2 regions of the Comamonas sp. C11 genome follow, and region 2 is predicted to be linked to the other one. Evidence: predicted binding sites of a transcription regulator. Region 2 holds the regulator's gene; the other holds the start of a gene.
The links. The regulator NrdR, encoded in region 2, represses ribonucleotide reductase genes. The targets are predictions, from matches to a motif close to CACNANATNTNGTG.
Positions count from the first base shown of each region.

Region 1: NOX35_RS22870 (ribonucleoside-diphosphate reductase subunit alpha) is a predicted target of NrdR. The motif match lies at 5,059-5,072, and genes of this name have one in related genera.

Region 1 is NZ_CP101743.1:4,951,110-4,962,480, forward strand. It holds gene NOX35_RS22845 (inner membrane protein YpjD) at 1-493, shown strand, start outside; gene NOX35_RS22850 (PP0621 family protein) at 490-735, shown strand; gene NOX35_RS22855 (PAS domain-containing sensor histidine kinase) at 740-2,545, shown strand; gene NOX35_RS22860 (sigma-54 dependent transcriptional regulator) at 2,593-4,059, shown strand; gene ampD (1,6-anhydro-N-acetylmuramyl-L-alanine amidase AmpD) at 4,052-4,690, shown strand; gene NOX35_RS22870 (ribonucleoside-diphosphate reductase subunit alpha) at 5,196-8,105, shown strand; gene NOX35_RS22875 (ribonucleotide-diphosphate reductase subunit beta) at 8,309-9,400, shown strand; gene NOX35_RS28860 (hypothetical protein) at 9,580-10,668, shown strand; gene NOX35_RS22885 (carbohydrate kinase family protein) at 10,773-11,371, opposite strand, start outside.
Region 2 is NZ_CP101743.1:3,904,053-3,915,423, reverse strand. It holds gene NOX35_RS17910 (O-acetylhomoserine aminocarboxypropyltransferase) at 1-682, opposite strand, end outside; gene NOX35_RS17905 (CBS domain-containing protein) at 937-1,389, shown strand; gene aroC (chorismate synthase) at 1,610-2,707, shown strand; gene NOX35_RS17895 (bifunctional UDP-sugar hydrolase/5'-nucleotidase) at 2,758-4,593, shown strand; gene nrdR (transcriptional regulator NrdR) at 4,725-5,207, opposite strand; gene glyA (serine hydroxymethyltransferase) at 5,229-6,476, opposite strand; ZMP/ZTP riboswitch at 6,512-6,666, opposite strand; gene NOX35_RS17880 (lytic transglycosylase domain-containing protein) at 6,782-7,615, opposite strand; gene NOX35_RS17875 (DUF748 domain-containing protein) at 8,486-11,371, shown strand, end outside.

The DNA of each region.
Region 1 (11,371 bases), 1.0 Mb from region 2:
CGTGCTTCTGGCCGTGGTGTTCCCCGGCACACCGCTGCACGTCAACGCCTCGCCCTGGCTGCCTCTGCATCTGGCTCTGGGTATTGCTTCCTACGGCCTGTTTGCCGCAGCCGTCGTTCATGGCGCGCTGATGAGCCATGCCGAGCGGCAGATGCGCCAGGGCGGCGACCATGACAGCGGACTGCCGCTGCTGACGCTGGAGCGGCTGACCTTCCGTTTTGTCGGAGCGGGCTTTGTGCTGCTGACCGCCACACTGGCCGCAGGCTGGCTGTTTGGCGAACAGCTCTATGGCAAGGCATGGGTGTGGAATCACAAATCCATTTTCTCCCTGCTGTCCTGGCTGGCATTTGCCGTGCTGCTGTTCGGCCGCAAGCGATTCGGCTGGCGCGGCCAAAGCGCCGTGCGAGTTCTTTATATCGGCGCCATCTTCTTGCTGCTGGCCTATGTCGGCTCGCGCTTTGTGATTGAAGTCCTGCTGGAGCGCGCAGCATGAAGTATTTGCTGGTCCTGCTGGTCGTGGTGGTGGCTGTCGGAATCTGGCGCAGCAAGCGCCGCGCAGAAGTGGCTGAACAGACCAGGCCTGCCAGTGTCCCCAAGCACGCACAGACCATGGTAGCTTGTGCTCACTGCGGCCTTCACCTGCCGCTGGCTGATGCCGTGAGCGACGCCTCGGGCAAGATCTTCTGCAGCGCGGAACACCGCCGCCTGGCCCAGCAAGACACTGAGCGCCACTGACCGCATGGTGAACTCCGCCTCGCCCTGGCAGCACACCGCCATCCCGCTGGATGCGGCCATCAGCCGGCGCGCAGACGCCAGCCTCAACGCCCCGTTCGTGCGCCTGTGGCAGGCTTTCCTCAGCGGCCGCGTGCTTCTGGCGCTGGCCCTGGTGCTGCTGCAGACACTGAATCTGCAGCTGCAGAACATCAGCTCCCCCCTGGCCTGGCTGATCTGCTTCACCTATCTGACGCTGACCGTCGTGCTGCGCCTGACTGCCGGACGTCATTTGCCGGCGCCTCGCGCAGCCCTGCAATGGCTGCCCGTGATCGGTGTCGACATTGCCGTGATCTTTCTGCTGCAGCTCTTTCAGGTCGGCTCGCTCAACTACACCGCGCTGCTGGCCATTCCCGTCCTGATCTCCTCGGCCCTGGGCGGACTGATGCTGGCCTTTGGCACCACGGCCAGCATCACGCTGCTGACGCTGGCCTACACCTTCTGGCAATACCATGGCGGCCTCAACGACGGCGCCCAGTCTTATTACCAGGCGGCTTTTTCCTGCGCCGGCTATTTCTGCGTGGCCTATCTCACGCACGAGCTGGCCAAGCGTGTCCGGCGCGAGCGCTCCCAGGCCCTGTTCAACCGCTTGCGCACTCAGACCCAGGAGCAGGTCAACAGTCTGGTGATCAACCACTTCTCCGATGGCGTGCTGGTGGTCGACTCGAGCTTGCTGGTTCTGCAGGCCAACCCAGCTGCCTTGCAGCTGCTGGGCCTCGCCATGGATCACCCCCAGCCTTTTTCCCTGCAGGCCCACAGTTGGTGGGAGCCGCTGGCGCATTCAACACAAGCCAGCTTTGCCCATGCCCGCCCACTGTCCGCCACGATTCACCTGCAGGCTCATGAACGACACGGCGCCACGGGCATGCATGTGCGCACACGCATCACCGAAGTTTCGGCGCCCTATCTGGACGAGGGGCCACAGGCGCAAGCCAGCCATTCGCTTTGCGTCATGTTTCTTCACGACCTGCGCGAAATGGAAGCGCAGCTGCGCACCGAAAAGCTGGCCTCCATGGGCCGTATGTCGGCTGCCGTAGCCCATGAAATACGCAACCCGCTCGCGGCCATCACCCAGGCCAATGCGCTGCTGGCCGAAGACCTGGCGAGCCAGCCCGGCCCCCAACAGCTATGCCGCATCGTGGGGCAGAATGCCGACCGACTGGCCCGCATCGCCGAAGAAATCCTCAACCTGGCGCGCGTGCAGCAGGGCACAGAAACCCATCAGGGCCAGTCGCTGCCGCTGGACACCCTGCTGGCCCAGATCAGCCATGAATGGCGCATACAGGCCACTCCGCCGCGCCAGCTTCTGCTGCGGCTCAATGCAACGGCCCGCCATATCCTGTTCGATGAAGAGCATCTGCGCCGCGTGCTGATCAACTTGCTGGACAATGCCCAGCGCCACCGCAGCCATGCCGACAATGAGGCGGGCCTGCAGCTGATCAGCGGCCACGGGCCCTTGAACGGTCGGATCCAGGGTCTCGCACCGCAGGACGACACCTGCTGGTTCATGGTCTGGAGTGATGGGGCACCGCTGGAGTCCAGCGTCGAGCGCCATCTGTTCGAGCCGTTCTTCTCCTCTCAAAGCCGCTCCAGCGGCCTCGGACTCTATATATGCCGCGAGCTGTGCCAGCGCTACGATGCCTCCATCAGCTATCAACGCCTGGCTCGCAAAACACCGCAAGGCGAGGTGAACGGCAATGCCTTTATCGTGACTCTGCGCAGCGGCCCTTCATCCCTCGCGAGCCACTCTCTGTTTGACTCGATCATGGTGTAAGCCCAGTGACATCATCGCCTCACTCATCCGCAGCGGCCAGCATTCTCGTGGTCGATGATGAACCGGATCTGCGCACGCTCTACGAGCTGACCTTGTTGCGGGAAGGCTACCGCGTGGAAACCGCGGGCTCGGTCCAGGAAGGCATGACTCAGCTGCAAGGCCGCAATTTCGATGTCTTGATTACCGATATGCGCCTGCCCGACGGGATCGGCATGGAGCTGCTGCTGCAGCTGCGCGATCAGTCGCGCAGCGAGCGCTGCATCGTCATGACGGCCTACGGCTCTGCCGAAAACGCCGTCGAGGCCCTGCGCGCGGGCGCGTTCGACTATCTGACCAAGCCCGTGGACCTGCGCCAGTTCCGCCAGGTCGTGGCCTCGGCCGTGCAAGGCATTGGCGCAGTGCTCAAGCCCGGCAACCCAACGACCAGCGATAGCTCGGCGGCCAGCGGCACTGGTGCGGGAACGCCAGCTGGCGCCCTGGAGGCTCTGGTTGGCCAGTCTCAGGCCATGCAACTGGTCAAGCAGCGCATTGCCAAGGTCGCCAAAGGTATGGCTCCCGTGCTGATCCACGGTGAATCCGGCACGGGCAAGGAACTGGTGGCACGCGCCCTGCACGGCTGCAGCCAGCGGGCCGACGGTCCCATGGTCGCAGTCAACTGCGGTGCCATCCCGGAAAGCCTGCTCGAAGCCGAGTTCTTCGGTGCCCGCAAGGGCTCCTACACCGGCGCCACCCAGGACAGGCCCGGCTACTTCCAGGCCGCACAGGGCGGCACCTTGTTTCTCGATGAAATCGGCGACCTGCCCCTGGCCATGCAGGCCAAGCTGCTGCGCGCCATTCAGGAACGCAAGATTCGTCCGCTGGGCAGCACCCAGGAAGAAGCCGTCGATGTGCGCATCGTCAGCGCCACCCACCGCGATCTGGGAGCGGAAGTGCAGGCCGGCAATTTCCGCCAGGACCTGTTCTACCGTCTCAATGTCATCGAAATCGAACTGCCCGCGCTGCGCGAGCGCCGTGAAGACCTGGGCCAGCTATGCCAGGCTTTGCTGCAAAAGCTGGCCCGCGAGTCCGGACTGGCTACGCCGGAGCTGGACGACATCAGCCTGAGCCAGATAGCCCAGCTCCCGCTGCCTGGCAATGTGCGCGAGCTGGAGAACGTGCTGCACCGCGCCATTGCACTGGGCGAGGAAGGCCCGCTGCGCCTGCCCGAATCCGGCGTTCCGGCCGAGGGCACTGGTGTGGCGGCAGCCGCTTCCTCGGACGCTTTGGCATCGAGCGCACCGCCGCCGCAAACTCAGCACGCAGGCAGTCCGGCCACGCTGCCGGAGGATCTGCAAGGCTGGCTGGATGAACAGGAGCGCAGCATCTTGGTCAGAGCCCTGCAGGACAACGGCTTCAACCGCACAGCCACGGCGGCCAGACTGGGCATCAGCCTGCGCCAGATTCGCTACCGCATCGACCGTCTGGGCATAGACCTGCCGGCCGAAGGCAGCAAACACCAGAGCGACAATGTCTGATCCCGCACCCCATTCTCCATCCTTGCCGCTGCCACAGCAGCCCTGGCAGGCCGGCTGGTATGGTGCGGCGCGTCCGCTGAGATCTCCCAATTTCGGCCCTCGCCCCGTGGATGCGCAGATCGACCTCGTCGTCATCCACTCCATCAGCCTGCCTCCGGGCCAGTACGGTACAGGCGCGGTGCAGCAGCTGTTCACCAATCAGCTGGACTGGGACGCCCACTCCTATTACCAGGGCATTCGCGGCCTCGAAGTCTCGTCACATTTCTTTATCACGCGTCAGGGCGAAATCTGGCAGTTCGTCAGCTGCGACGACCGTGCCTGGCATGCCGGCGTGAGCCAGTGGCGCGGGCGCGAGCGCTGCAACGACGACTCCATCGGCATCGAACTCGAAGGCCTGGAAGGCCTGAGCTTTGAAGCTCCGCAGTACCAGGCCCTGCAGCAGCTTTGCATAGCCATCGCGGCGCAATATCCGGTGCGCTACATCGCCGGGCACGAGCACATCGCCCCCGGGCGCAAGCAGGACCCCGGACCCGGTTTCGACTGGCAGTGGCTGCAGCAGCAGCTGGCCAGCGCAGGCAGCACCCGAAGCTGGAAATTCCCCCCCGGTCCGGCAGACTCAGGCACTGCCTGAAATCTTCATAGCATCTCCCGCCTTTCAGCCGTCGATTTCATACATATTCGTAGCTGAAATCTTTTACTGGCAGGCGCTATGTGCTCCTCATTTTGAGAATCCCAAGCATCCATCGTTGCGGGGCTTCGAAACGGCATGTCAATGGCGCGCGCGCAACAACTGTCGCCTGCATCAAACACGCAAATTTTTTACATATTTCCGGCCCGATCTGCCGCCGCGCGCAACCGCGCCACAGGCCTTTATTCATGCGGGATGAAGTCATTTTTGCGGCTGTCAAGCGACGCTAGAAATGCCAGATTCAGTAGTTTCATCAGGTCGCTCGGATTTAAGCGCGATACACTACCGGTAGTGTTTTGAAGAGCCTCAGACCCCATATCTAGTGTTTACAAGTTGTGCACACCCTGTGCAAACCATGTGTAAACCGAGGCGCCGAATCGTGTTTTTGATGGCCTGCCCACAGTGCAGGCCTTTGTCTGCCTATCCACATATTGACTCAGAGGAACTTATGCAAGAAGCGTTGAACTCACTGCCTTCTGCCGCACCTGCCGGTGCAGCCAATTCTTCCTCCCCCAATGACAGCTATCAGATCATCCGCCGCAGCGGCGATGTGGTGGCTTTCGCGCCCCAGAAGATTGCCGTGGCCCTGACCAAGGCATTCCTGGCTGTGCGCGGCGCGCAGGGCGCAGCGTCTGCCAGCGTGCGCGACACCGTCAACGAACTGACCGAAGGCGTGGTGCGCGCACTGGTGCGCTCGCGTCCCGATGGCGGCACCTTCCATATTGAAGATGTGCAGGACCAGGTCGAGCTGGGCCTGATGCGCGCCGGTCATCAGGACGTGGCCCGCGCCTATGTGCTGTACCGCGAGCGCCGCAACCAGGAACGTGCCGAGCAGAAGAAGGCCGCCGAAGTGGCCGCCGCTGCCGCCGCCAAACCCGTGCTGCATGTGACCGACAACGGCCAGCGCGTGCCCCTGGACCAGGAGCGCCTGGAGGCTCTGATCGTCGCTTCCTGCCGCAATCTGAATGCCGACATCCAGTCCGCGCCCATCGTGGCCGAAACCCTGCGCAATCTGTACGACGGCGTGCCTCTGGCCGAGGTCTACAAGGCATCCATCCTGGCCGCCCGTACGCTGATCGAAAAAGACCCTGACTACACCTACGTCACCGCCCGCCTGCTGCTGCACACCATCGTGCGCGAAGTCATGGGCCGCGACGTGCAGCCCGCAGAAATGCAGGCCGCCTATGCCGACTACTTCCCCGGCTTTGTGCAAAAAGGCGTGGACAACGAGCTGCTCAACCCCGAGCTGCTGAACTACGACCTGCCCCGTCTGGCCAAGGCCCTGAAGGCCGAGCGCGACGAGCAGTTCGACTACCTGGGTCTGCAGACCCTGTACGACCGCTACTTCCTGCACGTGCGCAAGACCCGCATCGAGCTGCCCCAGTCCTTCTTCATGCGCGTGGCCATGGGCCTGGCGCTGAACGAGCCCGACCGCAACGCCCGTGCCATCGAGTTCTACGAACTGCTGTCGTCCTTCGACTTCATGTCGTCCACCCCCACGCTGTTCAACAGCGGCACGCTGCGCTCGCAGCTGTCGTCCTGCTACCTGACCACCGTGCCCGACGACCTGGACGGCATCTACGAATCCATCAAGGAAAACGCTCTGCTGTCCAAGTTTGCCGGCGGCCTGGGCAATGACTGGACCCGTGTGCGTGCCCTGGGCTCGCGCATCAAGGGCACCAACGGCGAATCGCAAGGCGTGGTTCCCTTCCTCAAGGTGGTCAACGACACGGCCGTGGCCGTGAACCAGGGCGGCAAGCGCAAGGGCGCAGTCTGTACCTATCTGGAGTCCTGGCACCTGGACATCGAAGAGTTCCTGGAGCTGCGCAAGAACACCGGCGACGACCGCCGCCGCACCCACGACATGAACACGGCGAACTGGATTCCCGACCTGTTCATGAAGCGCGTGATGGAAAAAGGCCAGTGGACCCTGTTCTCGCCCGCTGACGCTCCCGATCTGCACGACCTGTACGGCGAAGCCTTCGAGAAGGCCTACACCGCCTATGAAGCCAAGGTCGACAGCGGCGAGCTCAAGCTGTTCAAGCGCGTGCCTGCCGTGGATCTGTGGCGCAAGATGCTCTCGATGCTGTTCGAGACCGGCCATCCCTGGATCACCTTCAAGGACCCCTGCAACATCCGCTCGCCCCAGCAGCACGTGGGTGTGGTGCACTCGTCCAATCTGTGCACCGAGATCACGCTCAACACCAGCGACACCGAAACCGCGGTCTGCAACCTGGGTTCCGTGAACCTGGTCCAGCACATCAAGGACGGCAAGATCGACCACGACAAGCTGCGCAAGACCGTGAACACGGCCATGCGCATGCTGGACAACGTGATCGACATCAACTACTACGCCGTGCAAAAGGCCAAGGACTCCAATCTGCGCCACCGCCCCGTGGGCATGGGCCTGATGGGTTTCCAGGATGCGCTGTATGAAATGCGCACCGCCTACGCCAGCCAGGGCGCCGTCGAGTTCGCCGACGAGGCCATGGAAGCCATCTGCTACTACGCTTACTGGGCGTCGACCGAGCTGTCCAAGGAACGCGGCACCTACTCCACCTTCAAGGGATCGCTGTGGGATCAGGGCATCCTGCCCCCCGACACTCTGAAGCTGCTGGAAAAGGCCCGCGGCGGCTATGTGGAAGTGGATCGCTCCGCCAAGCTGGACTGGGACGCCCTGCGCGCCAAGATCGCCAAGGACGGCATGCGCAACTCCAACTGCGTGGCCATTGCCCCCACCGCCACCATCTCCAACATCGTGGGTGTGGATGCCTCGATCGAGCCTTCGTTCGGCAACCTGTCCGTGAAGTCCAATCTGTCGGGCGAATTCACCGTCATCAACCAGTACCTGGTGCGCGACCTCAAGCGTCTGGGCCTGTGGGACGACGTGATGGTCATGGACCTCAAGCATTTCGACGGCTCGCTGCGCGCCATCGACCGCGTGCCGCAAGAGATCAAGAACCTCTACGCCACCGCGTTCGAAGTCTCGCCCGAATGGCTGGTGGAAGCCGCCTCGCGCCGCCAGAAGTGGATCGACCAGGCCCAGAGCCTGAACATCTACATGGCCGGTGCATCGGGCAAGAAGCTGCACGACACCTATATGCTGGCCTGGCTGCGCGGTCTGAAGACCACCTACTACCTGCGCACCACCAGCGCGACCAATATCGAGAAGTCCACCGTGCAAAGTCGTGTGCTGAACGCCGTGTCCTCCGGCGCTCCTGCTGCTTCGGCTGCCCCCGCGGCCAAGCCTGCGGTGAGCGCACTGGAAGCCGCTGCCGCTGCTGCACGTGCCCAGGCACCCGCCACGGACATCAAGTTCTGCGCGATTGACGACCCTGGTTGCGAGGCTTGCCAGTAACTGGCAACACCCCCTGAGGCGCTCCGCGCCTTCCCCCTTCCTCGCTACGCGGGAGGGGGACGACACCTTCGCTGCGAGACGGCTCTTGCTCGGTGTCTTTGGGTTGGAGGGCGCCAGTTTTCAGTGGCGCTTATTAAATAGATAAATCAGAAGGCTGGATGTTGAATGCACTGCACCCAGCTTTTCCCTTGAAGGAATAAATCATGCTGAGCTTTGACGACGACACCTTTGCCCCTTCCGCCACCAGCGCAGAAGCTGGCGCGTCCACCAGCACCCACAAGCGCGTGAATGCCGCCGACAAGCGCATCATCAACGCCAAGACCGACGTGAACCAGCTGGTCCCCTTCAAGTACAAGTGGGCCTGGGAAAAGTATCTGGCCACCTGCGCCAACCACTGGATGCCGCAGGAAGTGAACATGACGCGCGACATCGCGCTGTGGAAGGATCCCAACGGTCTGACCGAAGACGAGCGTCGCATCGTCAAGCGCAATCTGGGCTTCTTTGTGACGGCCGATTCGCTGGCCGCCAACAACATCGTGCTGGGCACCTACCGCCACATCACGGCGCCCGAGTGCCGCCAGTTCCTGCTGCGCCAGGCCTTCGAAGAAGCCATCCACACCCATGCCTACCAGTACATCGTGGAGTCGCTGGGTCTGGATGAATCGGAAATCTTCAATGCCTACAACGAAGTCCAATCCATCCGCGACAAGGACGAGTTCCTGATCCCCTTCATCGAAGCGATCATGGACCCCAACTTCCACACCGGCACGCCCGAAACCGACCAGACTCTGCTGAAGTCGCTGATCGTTTTTGCCTGCCTGATGGAAGGCCTGTTCTTCTACGTGGGCTTCACGCAAATCCTGGCCCTGGGCCGCCAGAACAAGATGACGGGCGCTGCCGAGCAGTACCAGTACATCCTGCGTGACGAGTCCATGCACTGCAACTTCGGCATCGATCTGATCAACCAGCTCAAGCTCGAGAACCCCCATCTGTGGACGGCCGAGTTCAAGCAGGAAATCACGGAGCTGTTCCAGAAGGCTGTGGAGCTCGAATATCGCTATGCCGAGGACACCATGCCACGCGGCGTGCTGGGCATGAATGCATCCATGTTCAAGGGCTATCTGCGCTACATCGCCAACCGTCGCGCCACGCAGATCGGTCTGGAGGAACTGTTCCCCGGTGAAGAAAATCCCTTCCCCTGGATGAGCGAAATGATCGATTTGAAGAAAGAACGTAACTTCTTTGAGACACGAGTGATCGAGTATCAGACCGGAGGCGCACTTTCTTGGGATTAATTGCTTCTAAGCAGGCACAATGCGAGTCATGACTTGCTTCACTTCATTGCTACAAAAAACTGAGATTTTTGGCGTGAAGCAAATTTGTGTTCCTAGCGATGCGTAACTCCACATCGCTTTGAATCGTCCGGCACTGCAAAGAACCGGACGTCTTATGCAAATCAACGAAGGAGAAAATGATGGCAACTGCGAAGAAGACGGCCGCCAAGGCCACAACCGAGAAAAAGACACCTGCCAAGAAGGCGGCCGCGCCCAAGGCTGAAGCTGTGAAGAAGGCAGCTGCAACCAAGACCGCCGCCCCCAAGGCCGCTGCTCCTGCCAAGGCTGCACCCAAGAAGGCTGCAACCACTGCCAAGGCTGCTGCTCCTGCAAAGGCTGCACCCAAGAAGGCTGCAACCGCTGCCAAGGCTGCTGCTCCTGCCAAGGCTGCACCCAAGAAGGCTGCAACCGCTGCCAAGGCTGCTGCTCCTGCCAAGGCTGCAACCAAGAAGGCTGCAACTGCTGCCAAGGCTGCTGCTCCTGCCAAGGCCGCCCCCAAGAAGGCTGCAACCGCTGCCAAGGCTGCCGCTCCTGCCAAGGCCGCCCCCAAGAAGGCTGCAGCTGCTGCCAAGGCTGCTGCTCCTGCCAAGGCCGCCCCCAAGAAGTCTGCAACTGCTGCCAAGGCTGCACCCAAGAAGGCTGCAACCGCTGCCAAGGCTGCTGCTCCTGCAAAGGCTGCACCCAAGAAGGCTGCAACCGCTGCCAAGGCTGCTGCTCCTGCAAAGGCTGCACCCAAGAAGGCTGCAACCGCTGCCAAGGCTGCTGCTCCTGCAAAGGCTGCACCCAAGAAGGCTGCAACTGCTGCCAAGGCTGCTGCTCCTGCTAAGACTGCACCCAAGAAGGCTGCAACCGCTGCCAAGGCTGCTGCTCCTGCTAAGACTGCACCCAAGAAGGCTGCAACCGCTGCCAAGGCTGCTGCTCCTGCCAAGGCTGCACCCAAGAAGGCTGCAACTGCTGCCAAGGCTGCTGCTCCTGCCAAGGCTGCACCCAAGAAGGCTGCAACTGCTGCCAAGGCTGCTGCCCCTGCCAAGGCTGCACCCAAGAAGGCTGCAACTGCTGCCAAGGCCGCTGCTCCCAAGAAGGCTGCTCCCAAGAAGGCTGCCGCACCTGCACCTGCACCTGCACCTGCACCTGCACCTGCCGCCGTGACCGAAACCACTGCACCCGTGGCGCAGACCCGCCTGGCACCTCAAGCGGCCTGGCCCTTCCCCACAGGTAACAAGCCCTGATCGGTTCGCTGACCTGCACGCCATAAAAAAGCCCGAGCTCTCTTGCGAGAGCCGGGCTTTTTTACATGCACCGCGATCAGTACCCTCAGGGCACCGACATCGCATCAGGGCTGGAAGTCCAGCTGATAGTTCTGCGGGCCGCGTTGCGCAATCTTCAGCGCCCCCAAGCGGTTGCCCAGTTCGGCGCAACGCAGCAGATCCCAGCCACGCTCCAGACCAAACAGGAAAGCACCGCGCCAGGCATCGCCACAACCCGTGGGGTCGACCACGGCGGCGGGCTTCACCGGCGCCACCAGGGTCTTCTCACCCTGCTGCCAGACTTCGCAGCCTTCGGCACCCAGGGTCACGACCAGGCCGCGCACCTTGCGCGAGATCTCGTCAAAGCTCAGGCCCGTGCGCTCGCTGAGCATCTTGCCTTCATAGTCGTTCACTGCCACCCAGTCGGCCTGCTCGATAAAAGCCTTGAGCTCGTCGCCATTGAACATGGGCAGGCCCTGACCCGGATCGAACACAAAAGGAATCCCTGCGGCCTTGAACTGGGCGGCGTGCTCGATCATGGCTTGACGGCCATCGGGAGCAATGATGCCGATCTTGACATCGGCAGCCATGTCGGCGGTGATGCGGTTCTCGTGCGCCTGCATCATGGCGCCTGGGTGGAAAGCCGTGATCTGGTTGTTGTCATGGTCGGTCATGATCATGCACT
Region 2 (11,371 bases):
TGCCGCCATCGACGACGATACCACCGATCACCGTGCCGTGGCCGGACAGGAACTTGGTGGCCGAGTGGTAGACGATGTCCGCGCCATGCTCGAAAGGCTTGATCAGCCAGGGCGAGGTGAGGGTGGAGTCGACCAGCAGCGGCACGCCGGCTTCGTGGGCGATCTGGCTGACGGTGGGAATGTCCAGCACATCCAGGCCGGGGTTGCCCACGGTTTCGCCGAAGAACAGCCTGGTGTTGGGGCGCACGGCGGCCTTCCAGCCATCGATGTCGCCGGGCTTGACGAAGGTCGTCTCTATGCCGAAGCGCGCCAGCGTGTAGTGCAGCAGGTTCTGCGAACCGCCATACAGCGCCGTGCTGGCCACGATATGGCTGCCCGCGCCCATCAGCGTGGCAATCGACAGGTGCAGCGCCGCCTGGCCGCTGGCCACGGCAATTGCGCCCACGCCGCCTTCCAGGGCCGAGACGCGCTGCTCGAGCACTGCGTTGGTGGGGTTGGAGATGCGGCTGTAGACATGGCCGGGTCGCTCCAGATTGAACAGGCTGGCCGCGTGGTCGCTGGATTCGAAGACAAAGGACGTGGTCAGATGGATGGGTACGGCACGTGCGCCGGTGGCAGGGTCGGGCTGAGCGCCTGCATGCAGGCTCAGGGTGTCGAAGCCGGGGTCAGAGTAGCCGGGCATGTTGTGTCTCCATGGCTGGTATTGATCGACGCAATGTGTGATTGAGCATGCAATCAAATATCAATTTGGTCGGATAGACGAATGAATATGTAGAAATTCATATGTTTCGTCATTGCTTTAGTTTTTCTCAATGCAAGCCATTGTGGGCTATATTTGTGCACGCACCTGCATTCTGAGCAAAGCGATGCCCCATGTGCTGACACATGCAGGACAAAAGCTGCCACAGCGTGCCAAACAGATTTCGGAGAACAGCAATGAAAGTTAGTGACATCCTGCGCGTCAAAGGCAATACCCTGTACACGGTGTCGCCCGATGAAAGCCTGGCTGCGGCGGTGCAGGTGATGTCGGAGAAGGACATCGGCTCGCTGGTCGTGATGGATCACGGCGATGTGGTGGGCATGCTCACCTTCCGGGAGGTGATTCAGGGCTTTGTGAAGACGGGCGGCGTGGAGAACATCACCGTGCGCGGCGCCATGGACGACGCGCCCATGACCTGCACCATGGAAACCGATATGGACGAGGTGCGCCGCATGATGCTGGATCGCCATGCGCGCTATATGCCCGTGATGGACAAGCGCATGCTGATGGGCGTGATCTCGCTGTATGACGTGGCCAAGGCCGTGGTGGACAGCCAGAACTTCGAGAACCGCATGCTCAAGGCCTATATCCGCGACTGGCCCGAGGGCGAGCGCCAGGGCGCCGAATAAGCCCTGCGACTGCTGCAGACCCCGCCGAGGCGGGGTTTTTCATGTCTCGCGCTGATGGGGGCGGCAGGCGGCGCAGTCCCAGCCCGCAGGCCGCCAGCACGACGAGCACGGACTGACCAGGGCCGAGGCCAGAATAAATGCAGGTCCGAGCCTGGTGAAAAGACTTCAGGCATGGCGGCGCTCAGCCGTCAATCATCACTTCAACGATAATCAGCAGCCTATGAGCGGCAATACCTTCGGCACAATTTTCACGGTCACCAATTTCGGTGAGTCCCACGGTCCGGCCATTGGCTGTGTGATTGATGGCTGCCCCCCGGGCATGGCCTTGAGCGAGGCGGATATCCAGCATGATCTGGATCGTCGTCGCCCTGGCACCAGCAAGTTCGTCACGCAGCGCAACGAGCCCGATGCGGTGGAGATTCTCTCCGGTGTGTACGAAGGCAGGACCACCGGAACGCCGATTGCCCTGCTGATCCGCAACACCGATCAGCGCAGCAAGGATTACTCCAATATCGCGCAGAGCTTTCGCCCCGGTCATGCCGACTACGCCTACTTCCAGAAGTACGGCATCCGCGACCCGCGTGGCGGCGGCCGTTCCTCGGCACGCCTGACGGCCCCTACCGTGGCTGCGGGTGCCGTGGCCAAGAAATGGCTCAAGGAAAAATTCGGCACCGAGTTCCGTGCCTGCATGACTCAGATTGGGGAGCTGCCCATAGGCTTCGAGAGCTGGGAGCATGTGCCCCACAACCCCTTCTTCGCGCCCGTGGCCGATGTGAGCCGTTTCGAGGAATACATGGAGCAGTTGCGCAAGAGCGGCGATTCCTGCGGTGCGGCGCTGCGTGTGAACGCCAGCAATATGCCGGTCGGCCTGGGCCAGCCCCTGTATGACCGACTGGACGCCGATATCGCCTACGCCATGATGGGCCTGAATGCCGTCAAGGCCGTGGAGATCGGTGCAGGCTTTGACAGCGTGGCCCAGCGCGGCACCACGCATGGCGATTCGCTGAGCCCCGAGGGTTTCCGCAGCAATAACGCGGGCGGAATCGTGGGCGGCATCAGCACCGGCCAGGATCTGGAAGTGCGCATCGGCATCAAGCCCACCAGCTCCATCATCACGCCGCGTGAGTCCATCGACGTGCACGGCCAGAGCACCGAAGTCATCACCAAGGGGCGCCATGACCCCTGCGTGGGCATCCGCGCCGCGCCGATCGCCGAGGCGCTGCTGGCGCTGGTGGTGATGGACCATGCGCTGCGCCACCGTGCGCAGAATGCCGATGTGGATTCGGGGCTGGCCCCGATTCCGGCATCGGCCACCTGACATCGTCCGGACCGCTTTGTGCGTTAAAACCTCTGACTCAGGAGAGTCCGATGGTTGCAACTGACAAAAAACCGGATCAACGCCAGTCTCGCGCCCTGTCGCCAGGCTGGCGTTGTGCTTTTCGCAAGGTCGCCGTCCCCCTTTGCGCTGCGCTGCTCGCGCTGGGCTTGAGCGCATGCAGCGGTGGCGTGACAAGGCCGGCCAGCATGGAGATCACCGTGCTGGGCTTCAATGACCTGCACGGCCATCTGGAGCCGCCCGGACTGGCGGTGACGGCGCAGAATGCGCAGGGGCAGAGCGTCGCCGTGCCCGCTGGCGGCGTGGCCTACATGGCCCGGGTCATCGCCCAGCGCCGTCAGGCCAGCCGCCATGTGGCGCTGGTCACGGCCGGGGACATGATAGGGGCTTCGCCCATGGTCTCGGCGCTGTTTCTCGATGAGCCGACGATTGAGGTGCTCAACCTTATGCGGGTGGACTTTGCGGCCACCGGCAATCACGAATACGACCAGGGCGTGGCCGAGCTGCTGCGCATGCAAAACGGTGGCTGTGAGAAGTTCACCAACAAGCAGCCATGCCAGATCAGCCAGCCCTTCAGGGGCGCGCAGTTCCCCTTTCTCGCGGCCAATACGTTGCGTGAAGACGGCCGGCCGCTGTTTCCGGCGACCGGGGTGAAGTTCTTCGAGCAAGACGGTCTGCGCATAGGCGTGGGCTTCATTGGCATGACGCTCAGGAACACGCCACATATGGTGCGGCCCAGCGGGGTCAGAGGGCTGACATTCGCCGACGAGGCACAGACGGCCAATGCGCTGATCCCCCAACTGAGGGCGCAGGGCGCCGATGTGATCGTGCTGCTGATCCATGAGGGCGGGGCCACCACTTCGGGCCTGCAGGACGATAGCTGCAAAGGCCTCTCCGGCGCCATTGTGCCGATTCTGGAGCAGCTCTCCGGCGAGGTCGATGTGGTGATTTCCGGTCACACCCATCGCTCCTATATCTGCGATTACGCCAGGGTGAATCCCCGCAAGCCGTTTCTGCTGACCAGCGCCGGCCAGTACGGCACGCTGCTGACAGAGGTCAGACTGACGGTGGATGCGCGCACCGGCCGCGTCAGCCGCAAATCGGCGCACCAGACCATCGTGCAGGGCGAGGGCTATCGCAGCGCCGGCAGCCAGGTGGGCTTGCAGCCCGAGTTTCCGGTCTTTGATGCCGATGCCGAAGTGGCGGCGCTGGTGGCGCGCTACAAGGCTGCGGCCCGGCCGCTGGCAGAGGCCGGCGCAGGGCGGCTGGCCGCTGCGGTCAGCCGCATGCCGCAAGCCAATGGCGAAAGCGTGATGGGGCGCATCGTGGCCGACGCCATACTCGCTGCCACGCGCGATGCCGCTGCGGGAGGGGCGCAGCTGGCCTTTGTGAATCCCGGCGGCGTGCGTGCCGACCTGGTGCCTGCGGGCGACGGCAGCGTGACCTATGGACAGTTGTTCAGCGTTCAGCCGTTCGGCAATACGCTGATGGTGATGAGTCTGACGGGCGAACAGATTCGCCAGGCACTGGAGCAGCAATTCGACAGCGGCAGCAACACCGTGAATGCGCCGCGCATTCTGCAGGTCTCCGAGGGCTTCAGCTACCGCTTTGACCGCAGCCAGCCCGCAGGACGGCGCGTGAGCGAGCTGCGCCTCGAGGGCCGGCGGCTCGAGATGTCGCAGCGCTACCGCGTGGGACTGCAAAGCTATCTGGGCAGCGGAGGCGACAACTTCAGCATCTTCACGCAAGGCATCGATGTGGTGGGCGGCATGCTGGATCTGGATGCCCTGGCCGGGCATGTGCGCGAGCAAAGCCGCAGCGGCCCGATGGCGCTACCTTTGAAGGAGCGCATCATGCGCGTTCATTAAGGAAGTTGGATAAAAATCTATCTGATATCCTTTGAATTATTGCGCTAGATACTCATAAATTCATAGCAAGCACCTGCCGTCAGGCACGCAAAACAAAAGCCACCCGAGGGTGGCTTTTGGCATGGCGGCGGTCAGGCCTGGGGCTTTCTGGCGGCCTTGGCCTTGGGACTGCGAACCTCATCCATGATGTTCTTGAAGTCGTCCACATCCTCGAAGCTGCGGTAGACGCTGGCAAAGCGGATATAGCCGACCTTGTCCAGGCCCTTGAGTTCATCCATCACCAGCTCGCCGAGGCGGCTGGAATCGATTTCACGCTGGCCCAGATTGAGCAGCCTGTCCTCGATGCGCTCTATGGCGGCATCGATGAGCTCGGTGCTCACGGGGCGCTTGCGCAGCGCGATCTGAAAAGAGCCTTGCAGCTTGGCGCGCTCGTATTCGATACGGCGGCCGTCTCTCTTGACCACGGTCGGAAAGCTGACCTCGGGGCGTTCGTAGGTCGTGAAGCGCTTGTCGCAGCCGCCACAGCGGCGGCGGCGGCGGATGAAGCCCCCGTCCTCGGACTCCCGGGTTTCAACCACTTGCGTGTCCGGGTGGTTGCAGAAGGGGCACTTCATGGCAGCTCAGCGCAGCAGGATTTACTTGCTGTAGACAGGGAACTTGGCGGTCAGCTCGGCCACCTTGGCGCGCACGGCTGCCAGATTGGCCTCGTCTTCGGGCTTGTCCAGCACATCGGCCACCAGATTGGCGGTGATGCGGGCTTCTTCCTCGCCGAAACCACGGGTGGTCATGGCAGGGGTGCCGATACGGATGCCGCTGGTCACGAAGGGCTTCTCGGGGTCGTTGGGGATGGCGTTCTTGTTCACGGTGATGTGAGCCAGACCCAGGGCCGCTTCGGCTGCCTTGCCGGTAATGCCCTTGGCGCGCAGGTCCACCAGCATCACGTGGCTTTCGGTGCGGCCGGAGACGATGCGCAGACCGCGCTCGGTCAGCGTTTCGGCAAACACCTTGGCGTTGTTCACGACCTGTTCCTGGTAGGCCTTGAACTCGGGAGTCAGGGCTTCCTTGAACGCCACGGCCTTGCCGGCGATGACATGCATCAGGGGGCCGCCTTGCAGGCCGGGGAAGATGGCGCTGTTGATGGCCTTCTCGTGCTCGGCCTTCATCAGGATCACGCCGCCACGGGGGCCGCGCAGGCTCTTGTGAGTGGTGGTGGTGACCACGTCGGCGTGGGGCACGGGGTTGGGGTACACGCCTGCGGCGATCAGACCGGCATAGTGGGCCATGTCCACCCAGAAGATGGCGCCGACTTCCTTGGCTATTCTTGCGAAGCGCTCGAAGTCGATGCGCAGGGCGTAGGCAGAAGCGCCGGCCACGATGATGCGGGGCTTGTGTTCACGGGCCAGTTCTTCGAGCTTGTCGTAGTCGATGGCTTCGTCGGCGTTCAGGCCATAGGAGACGGCCTTGAACCATTTGCCGGACATGTTCAGCGCCATGCCGTGGGTCAGGTGACCGCCTTCGGCCAGGCTCATGCCCAGAATGGTGTCGCCTGGCTTGGCAAAAGCCATCAGCACTGCCTGATTGGCTTGAGAGCCGGAATTGGGTTGCACGTTGGCGGCTTCGGCGCCAAAGATCTGCTTGATGCGGTCAATGGCCAGTTGCTCGACCACGTCCACATGCTCGCAGCCGCCGTAGTAGCGCTTGCCAGGGTAGCCTTCGGCGTACTTGTTGGTCAGCTGGGAGCCCTGGGCTTCCATCACGGCGGGCGAGCAGTAGTTCTCGCTGGCAATCAGCTCGATGTGCTCTTGCTGACGATGGTTTTCAGCTTCAATAGCTGCAAACAGTTCGGGGTCGACTTTCGCGACGGTATCGGTGCGTTGAAACATGGCAGTCCTGTGAACTTAGAAATTCCCTTGAGGCCAAGGGCTGCCCAGGCGAACGGCTGAAACGCTTGCAGGCTGCAGTCGCTGCGGCTCTGGGCGGTACGCTCCCCGGTGGTTCACAGACCTTGCAGTCTGCCGGATTCCACGTCAGCGGCAGAAAATTCTGCGCCTATCGCCAGTTGCGTACACCCGCTAGTGTAGCTGAGCCGGCATGGCTGCAGAGCCTATGCCCGTTTTTCCCGCAGGCCCTGGCCGGGGCATAAAAAAAGCTGGCCGCAGCCAGCTTGAGAAATGCAGGGATCTGCCGCTTAGAGGTTGGAGTTGGCCAGTGCCACTTGCTGAGCGTGAGAGACCTTGGTGGCTTCGTCGGACTTGGCCGTCATCAGCGGGCTGGCCTGCAGACCCACGCCCTGGCGCAGGCGCTGGTGTTCGGCAAGCACCTTGGCAGCATAGCCGCCGTCCGAAGGAAGATTGGCTGCGCCCACGTAATAGCGCAGGCCACCCTCGATGGAGCCGGCGCGTGCAATGCATTCCTTGAGCACCTTGACGCCGACCTTGAGATTGGTCACGGGGTCGAAGGCCGCGTGCTGGCCGCCAAAGCTTTCGTACTTGTCGGTGTGCACGGAAGTCATCACCTGCATCAGGCCCTGGGCGCCGACCGAACTTTGGGCAAACGGGTTGAAGCTCGATTCAATGGCCATGATGGCCAGAATCAGCGTCGGATCCAGCTTGTTGGCTTTGCCCTGGGCATAGGCTTCGCTGACCAGGGCGGCAATCGGCTCGGGTGCCACGCGGTACTTTTTGCTGAGCCAGTAGGCCACAGCCGCCTGCTCCTTGGGGAGGTTCTTGGGATTGACGGCCGTGGCGCGGTCGCTGGCGACGACGATGCTGGCGGAAGCGGGAGCTTCTTCGACATCGGCGGCGGCCACAACAGTGCTTGCGGGCAGGCGTGTGTCGAGCCACTCGCGCAGCTCGGTGGCGCCGGCCAGACGCAGGTCCGGACGAGAGATCAAAATCAGGGCCGAAATGGCCACGGCCAAGCCCAGCAGGGCGAAACCGTTGTGAGTGAGAGCAAGAAAACCGTGAGCCGTCTTATGGCCCAACGTTCGCGCGGAGGCGATTAATTTTCCTGACGCTGGCATAGCTTGTCCTTTCTTGGCTATCGCCCGAGGTCGCACCGGATCAATCTCGTGGTGCAACCAGGACAACTGGCCGATGAGGTTTGCTGCGGGCCGATTAAAAGCGCCCCTTGGGGCGCCGATCGGTCTGCTCAGTCGTGAGGCAGCGGAAACAAAAAACGCTCATTTCGAGCGCTGGCGGATTCTAGAAGCGCTCTAAATATTCAGTCAACACTAACAAGAATGCTTATTAGATTTTAAATTCATATAAAAACTGTATGAATGTACAGTTTGCTCAAAAAATTACAGCAAAAAATCACGGATTCAAGAGGTGTATACGCTCACATCGTTTTATTTGTCATCAAGGCGAAATAAAGTGCAAAAAGCCTGGTAGCCCTACACGAGCACAGATATAGTGAATCTGCCTGCACGTTGCAGGTGCTTGCCAAAGGAAAGGAAAAGCAAACTCCGCCGAGGCCTTTGATTCCATGGGCTGTTGGCACTTGCTCTTTATCTTCGCTTGAGGCACAAAAGGGAGCAATCGTTGCTTCCAGCGGCAAGGACCACACCCTCCTTGAACCGCGAAAAACGGCCCGGTCTGGTACCGGCCGTAAAGCCCGGAAGTCGGTTTCTCCACTTCCGGGCTTTGTCATTTCCGGCGATGTCTTTTTCTGCAGCGCATTGTTTGCATTTTTTCGCGCTCATCTGCCTCAGGCGGGTATTCCGATAGCGCAAACTTCTCCCTGGAAACGCCTCTTGCCTCTATCTATATATGGAGCGCAATCTAGATACACCAGGGTACGCTCAAGGTACAGTGGTGTTCCGGGTGCGTGGCGGGTCCCGCCCCTGAGAGTCTTGGAAGGCTTTCAATCTCTGCATCAATAACAATTGCCCATGTCCTTGCTCACATCGAATCGCTGGCTTCGTCGGCTGATCTGGTCTGTTCTTGCTCTTTTGCTGTTATGGCTGCTGCTCTGGGCAGTAGTGCCTTGGGTCGCCAAGAGTCAGCTGGAAAAACAGGCTTCCGAGAAGCTGGGGCGTGGCGTGCATGTAGGCAGGATCGAGTTTGCTCCCTGGGCCATGTCCATCACCTTGCATGATCTGGTGATTGATAAAGCTATAAAAAAAGTAGCTGATGGTTCCGATGCGGAAAGCATTTCAGAGCAAAAAGATCTGAAGTCGTCAGCGGAGCCTCAGCTGGAGATCAAGCGCATCTTCATCAATGCCAGTGCGCAGTCCTTGTTCAGGCTCGCTCCTGTGCTGGATGCAATCGAGGTCGATGCCCCGGTGGTGCGACTGACCCAGCATTCATTGGGCAGGCTCGATATCGACGATGTGATTGCCAGGCTCTCCGAGCCAGATAAGGAAGAGCCGTCCAAGCCCGTGAGCTTTGCGCTCTATAACATTGCATTGCGTGATGGCCGTGTCCAACTCAATGACGAGTTTGTGCAGCGCAAGCATGAACTCAAGGACTTGCAGCTGAGCATTCCTTTCATCAGCAATCTGGCGTCCAAGCGCGAGATCAAGGTGCTGCCGCATCTGGCTTTCGATCTCAACGGCAGCAAGTTCGACACGTCGGGCGAGAGCACGCCGTTCACCGAGACCCGCCAGACGGCGATGCAACTCAAATGGGAGCATATCGATCTGGCTCCTTACCTGGGTTATGTGCCTGCCAGCGTTCCCGTGCAACCCCTCTCTGGAGTGCTCGATACGGATCTGCAGATCAGCTTCGAGCAAAAAGACCAGCCTGTGGTCAGCATCAGCGGCAAGCTGGCCTTGAGCAATGTGGCATTGCAAGACCGCCAGAGTGCACCGCTGCTGAACTTTGAGGCGCTGGAGCTGCAGCTCCAGAATGCTCAGCCTCTGCAAAGCCAGATTGCGCTTGAGACTGTGCGCTGGGTCAACCCCGAGATTCATGCCAGCCGCAATGCGCAAGGCGTGATCAACTGGTTGGGGCTGAATGCGCCGTCCGCCGCTGCGGCAGCGCCCGCCGAGAATGCAGAACCTGAGTCTGATTCCCCCGGCGCCAAGGCTTCGGTCCAGGCGGGGGGCAAGGCCGAGACGCCCGCCCAGTCCCTCGCAGTGAGCGTGAAGCAGTTCGATATTGATGGCGCTACAGTGCATTGGAGGGATGCGGCTACAGGCGCGGCACCTGCAGCCCTGACTCTGGCCCCTTTGATGCTGCAGGCCAGGAATCTGGCTTGGCCCATGAATGCGCCTTTGCAATTGACGGCCACTGCGGGTCTGCAAGCGGCTGAGCAGGCCCGGGCGGAAGGGGCGGCCAGGCTGGTTGTGGATGGGGAAGCCACGGACAAAGCGGGCAAGCTCAATCTCAAGCTGCAGCAGATGCCGCTGCAATGGGTTCAGCCCTATTTGGAAGCGCACTTCAAGCCGCAGCTCAGCGCCATGCTGGGCACCGATGCCCGGATCTCCTGGGGTGAGGGCGGGGTGGTGGCGGAGGTGGCAGAGCTGACCGCCGACAAGCTGCAACTGCAGGACAAGCAGGCCCCTGTCAATATCGAGCAGATCAAGGTCAGCGGCGTTCAGGTCGATCTTGCTGCCCGGCAGGTGCAGGTGGAGGCCATTGCCGTACAGAAGCCGCAGCTCGCTGCTCTGCGTGATGCACAAGGGCACTGGATGTACGAGCGCTGGTTGCCCGTGGCGGCGCCTGCAGCCAAGCCTGCAACGAAGGACAGCAAGGCGGAGCCGGGCAAGCCCTGGTCGGTGAAGCTGGCAGCGATTGCCGTGGATGGTGGTGCGCTGCAGTTTCGCGATGCGGCACCTGTGCAAGGCGGGAATGCACGGCCTGTGCAGCTGGATGTGAGCGCATTGCGCGTACGCCTGGGTGCTTTCGAGCCTCTCGCAGCCAAGGCGGCGCCGACTCCGCTGGAGGTCTCGGCCCAGCTCGCTGCCGGTCGCCGTGTGCAAGCTGGTCATGTTCAGTTCAAGGGGCAGTTGGGTCTGACTCCCGTTTCGGCTCAGGGTCAGTTGCAGGCCCGTGCCGTGCCGTTGCATGCGCTGGAGCCGTATTTCGGTCACAAGCTCAATGTCGACCTGGTACGTGCCGACGGCAACTTCCGGGGCAAGCTTAACTATCTGGCCCATGCCAAGGGGCCGCAGCTGTCTGTGTCGGGCGATGTGGAACTCAACGACCTGCGCGTACGCTCCACGCTTGCAGCTCCGGTGCAGGAGGAGGTGGGCAAGCCCAGTACCGCCAAGGGCGCGCTGACGGCGGTGCTCAATGACTCCACGGCAGACCGTGCCAAGGCACTGGCCGCGCGCACAGGCCTGGGCCTGGGCGATGATTTGCTGGCCTGGAAAACACTGGTCGTGCGCGGCCTGGACCTGAATATGCAACCGGCCCAGCCGCTGCGAGTGAGCGTGCGCGAAACCGCGCTGAGCGACTTTTTTGCGCGCGTCATCGTGCAGCGCAACGGCCGTATCAATCTGCAGGACATCCTGAAGACCGAAAAATCCGAGGAGTCCGTCGCGCAGAACGAAGAGGCTAACGCCAAGGCGGCTGCCGGCGAGAAGCCCGAGCTCGGCAAGCCCGTGGCCGAGCCTGCAAAGCCCGAAGATGCGGGCCCCGCGCCCATCATCAAGGTCGGGCCCATTGTGTTGACGGGCGGCAAGGTACAGTTCTCCGACTACTTCATTCAGCCCAACTACTCGGCCGATCTGAGCGAGCTGACCGGCCGTCTGAGCGCCTTCTCTTCGCAGGCTCCTGCAGGCCAGGTCGAGCCGCAAATGGCCGATCTTGAAATCAAGGGCAAGGCCCAG